Regions from separate parts of the Nocardia sp. GP40 genome, predicted to be linked through region 2. Evidence: riboswitches for the same ligand, from Rfam matches in the RefSeq annotation. Region 2 holds a riboswitch; each other region holds the start of a gene.

The links. Region 2 has a riboswitch for S-adenosylmethionine ahead of ABH933_RS15405 (ABC transporter substrate-binding protein). Riboswitches for the same ligand answer to the same signal wherever they lie in the genome.
Region 1: another riboswitch for S-adenosylmethionine. It lies ahead of metX (homoserine O-acetyltransferase MetX); the one in region 2 lies ahead of ABH933_RS15405 (ABC transporter substrate-binding protein).
Region 3: another riboswitch for S-adenosylmethionine. It lies ahead of ABH933_RS36295 (aminotransferase class V-fold PLP-dependent enzyme); the one in region 2 lies ahead of ABH933_RS15405 (ABC transporter substrate-binding protein).

The regions. Positions count from the first base shown of each region.
Region 1 is NZ_JBNPVW010000005.1:167,689-171,883, forward strand. It holds gene ABH933_RS17235 (NADP-dependent isocitrate dehydrogenase) at 1-1,019, opposite strand, end outside; SAM riboswitch class IV at 1,327-1,437, shown strand; gene metX (homoserine O-acetyltransferase MetX) at 1,599-2,750, shown strand; gene ABH933_RS17245 (DUF3017 domain-containing protein) at 2,809-3,129, opposite strand; gene ABH933_RS17250 (nucleoside deaminase) at 3,184-3,666, opposite strand; gene ABH933_RS17255 (tRNA (cytidine(34)-2'-O)-methyltransferase) at 3,795-4,195, shown strand, end outside.
Region 2 is NZ_JBNPVW010000004.1:484,923-489,117, reverse strand. It holds gene ABH933_RS15415 (trimeric intracellular cation channel family protein) at 1-16, shown strand, start outside; gene ABH933_RS15410 (ABC transporter substrate-binding protein) at 33-1,640, opposite strand; gene ABH933_RS15405 (ABC transporter substrate-binding protein) at 1,637-2,635, opposite strand; SAM riboswitch class I at 2,647-2,749, opposite strand; gene ABH933_RS15400 (TetR/AcrR family transcriptional regulator) at 2,904-3,482, shown strand; gene ABH933_RS15395 (hypothetical protein) at 3,492-4,195, opposite strand, start outside.
Region 3 is NZ_JBNPVW010000016.1:18,201-22,395, forward strand. It holds gene ABH933_RS36285 (DUF2752 domain-containing protein) at 1-506, shown strand, start outside; gene ABH933_RS36290 (hypothetical protein) at 564-752, shown strand; gene ABH933_RS36295 (aminotransferase class V-fold PLP-dependent enzyme) at 1,022-2,341, opposite strand; SAM riboswitch class IV at 2,389-2,502, opposite strand; gene ABH933_RS36300 (LysE family translocator) at 2,597-3,259, shown strand; gene ABH933_RS36305 (flavin reductase family protein) at 3,261-3,725, opposite strand; gene ABH933_RS36310 (YbaK/EbsC family protein) at 3,832-4,195, opposite strand, start outside.

The DNA.
Region 1 (4,195 bases), on a different contig from region 2:
AAGCCACGGGTCCACGCGAAGATCGAGGCGATCGGGTTGGTGGAGGTGGGCTTGCCCTGCTGGTGCATCCGGTAGTGCCGAGTCACGGTGCCGTGCGCCGCCTCGGCCTCACAGGTCCGGCCGTCCGGGGTCAGCAGCACCGAGGTCATCAGGCCCAGCGAGCCGAAGCCCTGCGCGACCGTGTCGGACTGCACGTCACCGTCGTAGTTCTTGCACGCCCAGACGTAACCGCCCTCCCACTTGAGCGAGGAGGCGACCATATCGTCGATGAGCCGGTGCTCGTAGGTCAGGCCCGCGGCGTCGAACTGCGGCTTGAACTCCGTCTCGAACACCTCCTGGAAGGTGTCCTTGAACATGCCGTCGTAGGCCTTCAGGATGGTGTTCTTCGTCGACAGATACACCGGGTAGTTCTGCTGCAGGCCGTAGTTCAGCGAGGCCCGCGCGAAGTCCTGGATGGACTTCTTGAAGTTGTACATGCCCATGATGACGCCGCCGTCCTCGGGCATCTTCACGACCTCGTGCTGGATCGGCTCGCTGCCGTCCTCCGGGGTAAAGGTCAGCGTGACGGTGCCGGCCTGGTACACCTTGAAGTCGGTGGCGCGGTACTGGTCACCGAAGGCGTGACGGCCGATGATGATCGGCTTGGTCCAGCCGGGAACCAGGCGCGGAACGTTCGAGATGATGATCGGCGCGCGGAAGATCGTGCCGCCGAGGATGTTGCGGATGGTGCCGTTGGGCGACCGGTACATCTTCTTGAGGCCGAACTCCTCGACGCGCGCCTCGTCCGGGGTGATGGTCGCGCACTTGACGCCCACGCCGTGTTCCTTGATGGCGTTGGCGGCGTCGATGGTCACCTGGTCGTCGGTCTTGTCGCGGTATTCGATACCGAGGTCGTAGTAATCGAGATTCACATCCAGGTACGGGTGAATCAACTTGTCTTTGATGAACTGCCAGATGATCCGGGTCATCTCGTCGCCGTCGAGTTCGACGACAGTGCCTTCAACCTTGATCTTGGACATGGATCTTCGTGTCCTCCTAGGAATGATGCTCCCATTAACTCGGCCAGGTGAACACGCTTGTGAGCGGACCCGGCTGTTCAACAGACAACGTATACGTCCCGTGTTGGCCACGGGACTCCGAGGTGCCAAACAGTACAAGCATACTGGTGCGCTGAGTCTCACGCGCGCCGACCTCCCGGTGAGTGATACCTCCGTCACACCCCCGGTATGCAGGCAATTGCTCGCCCGGCGTTCGCGCCGGGTCCGCGGCGCCGCCATTGCACACCTGCTTTCTCCCTCGCGCCGCGGCCCGCTACCATGGCGGGAAGGTCATGAGCGCCAGCGCCAAGCCCCGGCTCGCTGGCCGGCAACCCTCCTGTCGCGGTGGGGTGCTCCGGGTGATGACCGGGCTCTCGAAGGCCGAGAGCAAGCGCGACCATCAGGAGGGTTTCCGAAATGTGTTGTAGCCGTCCGCTATCCGGACTCCGATAACGCTCACCGGCAGACCTCTGGAAAGAGCCACGACATGAGTAATTCTTTCGCGTCCGTGACCGATTTCGTGGTCCGGCGGACCACGCCGCCCCGCGCGGCGGTGGCACGGTGACCGTGAGCATCGAACGGAGCGCGTCCCGTACCCGGGCAGCACGGCTGCTGCCGCCACCGGATGGGCGGCTGGGCACCATCGGCGTGGGCGATATCCGCCTCGAGAGCGGCGAGGTGATCCCCGGTGTGGAGCTCGCCGTGCAGCGCTGGGGTGAGCTGTCCCCCGCGGCGGACAACATCGTGCTGGTCGAGCACGCGCTGACCGGCGACTCGCATGTGGTCGGCGCGCCCGATGCGCTGCACCCGCTGCCCGGCTGGTGGGACGGCGTGGTGGGGCCCGGCGCACCGCTCGACACCGACGAGTGGTGCGTGATCGCCACCAACGTGCTGGGCGGATGCAAGGGCAGCACCGGCCCGGCGTCCATCACCGCGGACGGGCGGCCCTGGGGAGCCCGGTTCCCCGGCATATCCATCCGCGACCAGGTGAGTGCGGAGGGGGCGCTGTTCGATCTGCTCGGCGTCGACCGGCTCGCCGCGGTGGTCGGCGGGTCGATGGGCGGTATGCGGGTGCTGGAGTGGATGGTCGGGCACCCGGAGCGGGTGGGAGCCGCGCTGGTGCTGGCCGTCGGAGCCCGCGCCACCGCGGACCAGATCGGCACCCAGACAACGCAGATCGCGGCCATTACGGCCGATCCGGACTGGCAGGGTGGCAATTATCACGGCACCGGCCGCACGCCGACGAGCGGTCTGGGCATCGCCCGTCGCATCGCGCACCTGACCTATCGCACCGATTTCGAGCTGGACCACCGCTTCGAGAACCGCGCCCAGGGCGAGGAGAACCCCCGCGACGGCGGCCGCTACGCGGTGCAGAGCTATCTGGACCATCAGGCCGCGAAGCTGACCGCGCGCTTCGACGCGGCCAGCTACGTGCTCCTGACCGACGCCATGAATCGTCACGACGTGGGCCGCGACCGGGGCGGGGTGGCCGCGGCGCTGGCCGCGACCGCGGTGCCCTGCGTGGTCGGCGGTGTCGACTCGGACCGGCTGTATCCGCTGCACACCCAGCAGGAGCTGGCCGATCTGCTCCCCGGATGCCGGCGGCTCGAGATCGTGCGCTCGCGCGACGGGCACGACGGATTCCTGACCGAGACCGAGGCGGTCGGCAAGTTGCTGGTTCAGACGATGGATCTGGCGCGCAACTCGCTGTAGCGGGGTCAGCCGAGGCTCGGCGGGGCACCGGGCCGCAGTGCCTTGGCGCCGTAGTGCCTCAGCCGATGCCGAGGGTGCTGATGGTGACCGCCAGGGCAATGATCGTGCCGCCCAGCACCGCGTAGGCGCCGACGTCGAACGGTCTGCTGCGCACCGCCAGCAACCCGACCCGCGCCTCGGGCAGTACCAGCCGCAGTACCGCCGCGAGCAGCGGTGCGCCGCCGATGAAGAGGGCACCGCGCCGCCATCGGTCCTGCGCCATGAACACCACGGCCACCAGCAGCACCACCGCCACCAGCAGTATCGGCAGCTGGTTGCGCAGTGACCCGAGGAATCCGAGCGGGCGGGTGGGCGGAGTGGTCGCGGGCGCATCGGTCACCCCCAGATTCTCGCATTCACCCGGCGGCGGCGCGGTGGTCAGTCGGCTCGGACGTCAGTCGCCCCGGCTCCGCTCGGCGTGCCGGACGTGCAGCCGGCGAACCTGGTCGGCGAGTTCGGGATCTGGACCCGCGACGGGAATTCCGGGTGCGACCTCGTTGATCGGCAGTGGCCGGACCGGGCCGGACGGCAGCCCGAGTTCGGCGCGCCAGGCGGTCAACTGGGTGGTGGAGCTGGCATAGACGATGCGCCCGAGCCCCACCCAAGCGTGCGCGGCCGAGCACATCGGGCAATGCTCGCCGGAGGTGTAGACGGTCGCCTCGGCGCGCCGATCGGCGGGCAGATTGCCCGCGGCCCAGCGCGCCAACTCGAACTCCGGATGTTGCGTCGCATCACCGCCGCCGACCTCGTTGATGGCCTCGGCGACGATCGCATCGCCTGCCAGGAGCAGCGAGCCGAACGGTTCGTGCCCCAGGTCGAGTGCGCGCGCGGCGAGTTCGACGCAGCGTGCGAGGTAGGTGTGGTCGTCGGCGCTGATCATGGTGCCGATCCTAGGACGGGAGCGCTCGGCGGTGACCAGGCCGACGCCGCAGGACGGCCCGGACCACGCGTAGAGTTCTCGCAGCCGGACGTGACGAGAGGCTGTCTCCTGCTGTGTTGAAGCTGATGTTCTTCGAGCCGCGCATCCCGCCGAACACCGGCAATGCGATCAGGCTGTCCGCGGGGACGGGATGTTCGTTGCATCTGATCGAGCCGCTGGGGTTCGATCTGTCCGAGCCGAAGCTGCGTCGCGCCGGGCTGGACTATCACGACCTCGCCTCGGTGTCGGTGCACGAAAATCTCGCCGCCGCCTGGAAAGCCATTCGCCCGGACCGAGTGTTCGCCTTCACCACCGGCGGCGCCACGCGCAACACCGATATCGTGTACCGCCCCGACGACGTGCTGCTGTTCGGTCCCGAGCCGACAGGGCTGCCACCGGAGGTGCTCGCCGATCCGCACATCACCGACCAGGTGCGGATCCCGATGCTGCCGGGCCGGCGCTCGATGAACCTGTCGAATGCCGCGGC
Region 2 (4,195 bases):
GGCGCGCCGTCGTTGACGCGCGGCGCGGCCGCTCACCCGCGGTGCAGCCAGGTATCGAAGAACTGCAGGCGGGCCGACGCCTCGAACTTCACGTCCGATACCGCGTGCGATACCCCGATGGCCTGAGACAGCTCGATGGTCGGGATCCACAGGCCGTTGCCGAGCACCGATTGCTGTGCCCGGCCGATCAATTGGGCACGCGCGGCCGGGTCCGTGGTCCGCAGTTCACCGGACAGCGCATCGTCCAGCTCCGGAATCGGCCCGCGCACATTGAGGTTCTGGCCGCCCAGGCCGAAGTTGGTGCGCAGAATATCGCCGTCGGCACGGGTGATGTTGTAGTAGACCGCATCGAAATCCTTGCTGTTCTGCCGCGCGGTGTATTCCGCGTCCGCGGCAGGCTCGAGCCGGATATCGATGCCGACCGTGCGCAACTGCTGCTGAATCAGCTCCAGGATCGCCTGATTCCCGGCGAAGGCGTGGCTGAACAGCACGCCGAACGACAGGCGCACACCGTCCTTGACGCGAATGCCATCCCCGCCGGGCGCCCAGCCCGCCCGGTCCAGCAGCTGCCGCGCGGCGTCGGGCGCGTAGTGCAGATGGCTCGAAAGGTCCACGTATCCCGGGGTTTTCGAGGCCAGCACCCCTTCGGCGGGCTTGAACTGCGGTCCGAGCACGGTATCGACCAGTTCCTGCCGGTTGATCGCGGGCAGCAGCGCCGCGCGCACCGCGGGATCACGCAGCGGGCCGCGGGTCAGATTGGGCTGAATCCCGAAGGGCACACCGGGATTCGAGGTGACCTGGACCCGGCCCCCGGATGCCTCGATCTGCGGTGCGTCCTGCGGCAGCGCATCGCTCACCGCATCGAGTTGCCCGGAGGACAGGCTGCCGGTGCGCACCCCGGATTCCGGGACGACGGTGAATTCGATCCGGTCCAGATACGCCGCGCCGCGGTGCGCGAATACCGCCGAGCCCCACGCGTATCCGGCGCGTTCGACCAGTGTGGCCGAGGCGCCCTGGCGGTAGGCGGCATAGCTGAACGGCCCGCTGCCGATGTCGTCTCCCCCGCACCGCTGGTCGGCCGGCTTCGCGGTCGTGGCGTCGGCGAGGATGCCGAGCTGCGGCGTCGAGACCGCCTGCAGGAACTGCGCGTTGGGGCTGTCGAAGCTCACCTGCGCGGTCAGCGGATCCGGCGCGCTCGTGCCGGTGTAACCGGCCAGGTAGCTGGCCGCCAGCGGGGCCTTGGCACCGGTGAGCGTGTGCACGATGGCATCGAAGGTGTTCCGCACCGACGTTGCGGTCAGCGCGGTGCCGTCGCTGAAGGTGACCCCGGGGCGCAGGTGGAACGTGAAGGTTCGCGCGTCGGGGCTCACCTGCCAGCTCTGCGCCAGCCACGGCACGATCGCCCCGGTCGCCGGGTCCTGATCGGTCAGTGAATCGACGATCTGCCGTGTCACATACAACGTTTGGTTGGTCCCGGACTGCGCGGGATCCGAGCAGGTCGGCGCGAGCGACAGGCCGTAGCGCAGCGTGCCGCCCGGCCGCGGCGGCCCAGCCGGAGCATCGGTTCCGGCGCCTGTGCCGCAGGCCGAGAGCACGAATGCCGTTGCGAGAACACCCAGTAGCGCGATCGCCGTCCTCATGCCGACCGCTTCGGCAGTCCGGGCGGATTGATGCGGCTCTGCTGCACGGCCTCGGTGCCCAGACCCCAGCGGTCCAGCACCTTGCGGTACAGCCCGTGCGCGATCGCGTACTGCAGCGCCTGATTTACGGGCCCGATCAGGCCGTTGTCCTTCCTGGTGAGCACCGCGATCTCAGCCTGCAGCGCGGTTCCGGCGCCGGAGAAGGTCGCCACGATCTTCGTTTGCCCCGAGGTGGCGACGTGATAGGTCGCGGTCGGGTTGGGACCCAGCATCCCGTCCAGGCGGTGCGAGGCGAGCGCGAGATAGTAGTCGGCGGTCTTCTGGTAGTAGGCGATATCGATCTTCGGCAGGCCCTCGGCCCGGTTCTGCTGGTCCCACTGCACCAGCAGCTGTTCCTGGTTGGTGCCGCTGCCGACTCCGATTCGCCTGCCCGCCAGCGATTTACGGTCGGCGTACCGCCAGGTGCTGTCCTTGGGCACCTCGAGGGCCAGGTTGTCGAGGCGATAGGTGGCGAAGTCGTATTTCTCCTTGCGCTCCTCGGTCACGGTGACATTGGAGACGAACGCGTCGACCGCGCCGGAGTCGACCGCCACGAAGTTCTGGGCCCAATCCGCGGTCCGCGCCTCGAGTTTCAGCCCGAGGATATCGGCGACGAGAGCGGCGACATCGACCTCGGACCCGATGACCGTGCGGTCGTCGGTGGCGTAGAACCGCAGCGGCGCACCACTGTCGGCGGACCCGGTGACGATCAGGGTGCCGCGGTTGCGGATGGCCGCGGGCACCTGCGCGGCGATCGAATCGACCTTGTCCGCGCGCACCCGGGTGCTCTGTTGCGGCGACAGGTCGTAGCTCTGCCCGTTCACGCTGCGCACCTCGTTGCCGGGCTCGGACCCGGCGCCGCAGGCGCCGGCGACCAGCGCCAGGGTGGTGAGTGCGGCGGTCAGCACGACCGCCCGCCGGGCGCGCGGGGCGCGGAATACTGTCAGGGGTCTCATGGCTCGTCGAACCTCCATCGGTCCTGGCGGTAGCACCCCTGCGCGCGGACATCCACGGCGGCCGGGTTGCTGCGACGTCGTGGAGCCAGGTCTCTCGGTCGCTCTGGATGGGCAGTTCGACGCTAGGCGAATCACCGTGCGGGGTCTGCATTCTCGATCGCGGTGAATCGAATGCTTGCCTCCGCCGACCGGAACGCCGGTCGCCGCCGTTCCGGGAGGGTTAGCATGTGGAGAAGAACTCCGTTTCCGCAGATCCCTGGAGGGCGCCATGAACGCACCGACACGGCCGATGCGCGCGGACGCGCGGCGCAATTACGAGCGCATCCTCGAATGCGCTCGTCAGGCGTTCACCGACTGCGGACCCGAGGCTCCCCTGGACGAGATCGCCCGCCGCGCCGGGGTCGGCCCCGGCACGCTGTACCGCCACTTCCCCCACCGTGAGGCCCTGCTCGAGGCCGTCTACCGATCCAGCATCGAGGACCTGAGCCGCCGCGCGGACGAACTGATCGAGACCTGCTCACCGCTGGACGCGCTACAGCGGTGGATGACCGCACAGGTGGAGTTCATCATGAACCGGCGGGGGCTGGCGCTCACGCTCAAGGCCGCGCTGGATCCGAACTCGGAGACCTTCCACCTGTGCCACACCATGGCGCTCGAGGCCGCGGCCCGGGTCCTGGAACCGGCCCAGCGGGACGGACTGGTGCGCTCGGATATCGAACCCCGCGACCTGATCCGCCTCGGCCGCGGCATCGGCGTCGCCTGCGAAAGCGCCCCGGAGGCGGCCGAACGCCTGCTGTCCGTCGCCTGCGCGGGCCTGCGGGCCGAACCGCCCGCGACGAACGGGTAGGGGTCCGGGCTACGGGTCGAGCGCGAGCTCGTAGTCGCGGCAGCGCGCGGTCAGATCCAGTCCCGCGGTAGCCAGGGCCGCGCGGATGCGCGGGTCGTCGTCCTCGAATACGCGCAGCACCAGCGCCTGGGGAACCTGGTCGTGCAGCTCGGTGATGACCGCGCCGATCAGCGCCGCCAGCGCGTCGGACTCGACGTCGCGATACGAAAAGCCCTCCCCCGCATTGATATACGCCTCGCTGCCGGTGACCGAGGTGGCCACGCTGGCGATCGGCTCCACGGCGCCGGGACTCAGCAGCGCCACCACCAGCGCCTGTCCCGACGGCTCGGTGGATTCGGCCAGGGCGTGCAGCACGCAATCGACCGGATCGCCGAACGCCAGCGCGCTCGGGGCCTGCCAGGTGCGCGGTTCGGCGGTCCACACCCGCGCGTACTCGCCGACCGCGACCGCGCCCAGCTCGGCAGCCGCGCGCCCCTCCGGACCGACATCGGTACCGTGCCACTGCAATACCCGGTATCCCAGCGCTCGCGCCTGCCGCGCGGCTCCCGCCAGCAGCGCCCGCACGACCCCCTCCTCGGCATCGGTCGCGGGCTCGAAATCGTAGTGCCCCACCTGAATTCGCCGCAGGTACCGGGAGGCGAACACCGGCTCGGCCACCGCGCGGGCGGCTGCGCCTGTTGGTCGCTCGCTCCTGCCGCCGGACAGTTCGACCC
Region 3 (4,195 bases), on a different contig from region 2:
CGAGTGCATATCGCGTAGCCGAGACCGGTGAACTTCGGGCGGGTGAATCGCGGCGAGACCGGGTGGGCGGTCCGCCGACTGTGGTCGGCACCGTAGACAAGGCATCCGGCTGGCGGGCACTCGGCGCGCCGGCGCTGGTCGGGGGTGTCGGGTTTGCGGCGGCGGTGCTGGTGCATTTCCACGATCCGCATGTGCAGGGTTCCTACGGGGTCTGCCCGTTCTATGCGTTGACCGGGTGGTGGTGTCCGGGGTGCGGGGGGCTGCGGGCGATGCACAATCTGACCGAGGGCCGGATCCTGGACGCGGTGCACAGCAATGTCTTTCTGCTGCCGCTGATCCTGGGATTCACGCTGTGGTGGGGCGATTGGATGGTGCGCCGCTGGCGTGGTCGTCCGGGACGTTCGTTCACGATGAGCCGCACCACGCTGGCGATCGTGCTGACGCTGCTCGCGGCGTTCACGGTGCTGCGCAACACCCCCTGGGGCGCCTGGCTGGCGCCGGTCTAGGACGACGGCGTATTTGCTGCAGTGGGATCCGGCCGCACGGTCCGGCATGCTGGGACTATGGCCGATTCCCTGAAGGCTCGAATCCGCGAGAAGCTGCTGCGCCAGCTGACCGAGGACGGCACCCCGGATCCCGAGTGGGACGATCCCCGGCAGATCGCGGTCGAGTCCGATCTCGAGGCGCTCGACGCGGTCACCGAGGACGATCCGCTCGTGGAGGAACTGGCCGCCCGGTATCTCGTGCCGTAACAGGCTCGGGCACTTCGGAACTCGCGGTCGAGTCCGATCTCGAGGCGCTCGACGCGCTCACCGAGGACGACCCGCAGGTCGAGGAGCTGGCGGCCAGGTGCCTCGTGCCGCGCCCACCGGAGCTCACCGCCGATCCGCCGGGCGCGGCGAGCATCGCAATCGTGACCGGAACCCGCCGCGGATCGCGCCTGTTCCGCCCCGGCGCGGCGAGCATGCGCAATCGGGACCGGAACCCCGCGGACCGCGCCAATTCCGCCGCTGGCAGGCGGTCAGAAGGTGCAGGGCGCCGCGCCTGCCGCGGCCGCAGCGGCCAGGCCCGGGCGGGTCTCCGGTACCGGGTTCCACTGGCCCTCGGTGTAGGCGTAATTCCAGGCGGGGCCCTGCTCGACCAGGGTCGCGACGGCCTCGATCAGGCGGTCCACGTCCGCGGCGGAGGTGCCCAGGCCGATGCTGGCTCGGAGCGCGCCGTCGACTCCGAGGCGGGCCAGCAGCGGGTGTGCGCAGAAGCGGCCGTCGCGCACACCGATCCCGTGCTCGGCCGACAGATGCGCCGCGACGCGTCCGGGCTCGAATCCGTCGAGGGTGAACGCGACGATGCCGACGCTGTCCTCGCTGTCGGGCCAGATGCGCAGGAAGTTCACTCCCGCAATGGCATTCAGGCCGGCGCGTAGCCGATCGGCCAGCGCGCGCTCGTGTTCGACGGCGGTGCGCTCCTCGATCGCGCCGAGTGCGTCGCAGGCCGCGGCCAGGGCGGCGACTCCCAGCACGTTCGGCGATCCGGCCTCGTGACGCTGCGGCGCGGGCGCCCATTCGGCGCCGGTCGTGGTCACCTCGCGCACCGCTCCGCCCCCGGCCAGATACGGGTCGGCGGCATCGAGCCAGTCGCGCCGGCCCACCAGCACGCCCGCGCCGAACGGCGCGTACAGCTTGTGGCCGGAAAATGCGAGATAGTCGATTCCGGTGGCGCACAGGTCGATTCGGCGATGCGGCGCCAGCTGCGCGGCGTCGACCAGGATCCGTGCGCCGCACTGGTGCGCGATATCGGCCAGCCGACGCAGCGGCAGCACCTCGCCGGTCACGTTCGAGGCGCCGGTAACGGCAAGCAGCGCAGCGGGTTTGGTGCACAGCTCGGCGACGACCCGGCGAATGGTCTCCACGACGGTGTCCGCGGCCGGGACGACGCGGCGGCCGTGCCGGGTCCAGGGCAGGAAGTTGGCGTGATGTTCGATGTCGAGCACCACGGTGTCGCCGGGCACGCAGGAGGCCAGCAGGTTCAGCGAATCGGTGGTGTTGCGGGTGAAGACGACCACCTGGTCGTCGGCGCAGTGCAGAAAGCGGGCCACCGCGGTGCGGGAATTCTCGTAGCAGTCGGTGGAGATGCGCGAGGCGTATCCGGCGCCGCGGTGCACGCTGGCGTAGTACGGCAGCAGCTCGCTCACCCGGTCGGCGACCTGGGCCAGGGCCGGCGCGCTGGCGGCGTAGTCGAAGTTGGCATATTCGCGAGTTCCGCCCTGTACCAAGGGAACTTGCAGATCGCATCCGGAAACGCGGGCGATCGGGGCACAGCTGGACGTGAGTACAGCAGTCATCACACAAATCCCTTCGGGACCAAGGGGACCCCGGGAAAGGTGAACGGAGTCCGCGCTTGCCGTGCCCGGTCGGGCTACGGCCCGGTCGTCACCCGGAGCACCCCGCCGCGGAGGAGGGTTGCCGACCAGCTAGCCGGGGCTTGACGCTGGTACTCATGACCTGTCCCGAGACTGGCAGACGCCGCCCGCCGTTGTCAACTCCCGGCCGCGTCATATTCCCTTGCCATCCGCCATGAACTGCGGTTACGTAGTCCGGTGAGTCCTTCCCTGCTACTCGGCTTCGTCGGCCTGTGCCTGTTGCTGGCCATCACCCCGGGGCCCGATACGTTCCTGGTCCTGCGCTACGCCATGGCCGGACGACGACCGGCGATCGCGGCGTCGCTCGGGTCGGCGCTGGGCGGCATCGCCTGGGCGGTTGTGGTCGCCGCCGGGGTCGCCACGCTGTTGGAGCAGTCCGCGACGGCCTACCGAATTCTCAAGGTGATCGGAGGAATCTACCTGCTGTACTTGGGAATTCGGACATTGCGCGAGCATCGCCGGACGAGGGCAGGGAAAACAGAAGAGCTGCTTACCGATTCGGCGCTTGAGCCGGCCCTCGAGGCGATTTCCGCGCGCGGAACCGCTTCTGCGCGTTCGGCATTCACCGCAGGGCTGGTCTCCTGCCTCTTCAATCCGAAGGTGGGCCTGTTCTATCTCGCCGTGCTCCCGCAGTTCCTGACCCACGTCACCTTCACCGGCACGCTGACCCTCGGTGCGATCGAATCGAGCATCGCCGCAACGGAAATGGTGATCGTGGCCCTGGCCGCCGCCGGCGCGGTGGCCCTGCTGCGGCGCCCACGCGTACGAGATCGGCTGGAGCAGATCAGCGCCGGGATACTGGCGGCACTCGGTATCGGGACCATCGCGTCCGCCGGGTGAATCACTCCAGTCCGCGGGGGCGGTGATAGGACCCGTTGTAGTACAGCAGCGGCGTCGCGATGGGCGCGTCGTCGGTGTTGTCGTGCACGCGGGTGACCAGGCCGATGACCAGGGTGTGATCGCCGATCGGGAGCAGCTGGTGCACCGACGCGCGCACCCAGAGCGGGGTGCTGTGCAGCACCGGCTCGCCGGTCTCCAGCGTCGTCCACAGCGCGGAGTCGCTGAACCGTTCCTCCGCGCTGCGCGAAAACCGTTGTGCCAGATGCAGTTGGTGCTCGCCCAGGAAGTGCACGACCAGCGACCGGGCGGACAGCATGGCCTCGATGCTCGACGAGGTCTCGGCGATATTGAACGAGATCAGCGGGGGCTCGGCCGAGAGTGAGGCGAACGAGGTGGCCGTGAATCCGATGGGCCGGCCGTCCTGCTCGAGCGTGACGATCGTCACCCCGGCGGGGTAGTGCCGCATGGCGGCGCGGAACTCCGCCGCGGTGATACCGCTCAGATCTAGCTCACTCACAGTCCCAACCTACGTCGCGGGCCCGGCGGGTATTCCGGCATATGCCACTCACCGATCAGTCCACGTCGATCGCCAGGCCCGCGGTGATCCGCACGAGCTCGGAAAACGAGGTCCGGAACAAAGTATTGGGATGCCCACCGGCCGCCCACAGCTCGCGGTGGCGCGAGAGCGCGTTGTCCACATACGTCGACAGGTTGGTCGGATGCCCGACGGGCGCGACCCCGCCGATCGGCTGCCCGGTGACCGCGCGCACGACCTCGGCCGGGGCGCGGGTGAGCGTACCCTGCAGCCGCTCGCCGGTGCGCTCCAGGTCGACCTGGTGCTCACCGGACACCAGCAGCAACACCGGATCCTCGTCGAGCAGGAACAGCAGCGACTTGGTGATCGCACCCACCTCGACCCCGAGCGCCTGCGCGGCC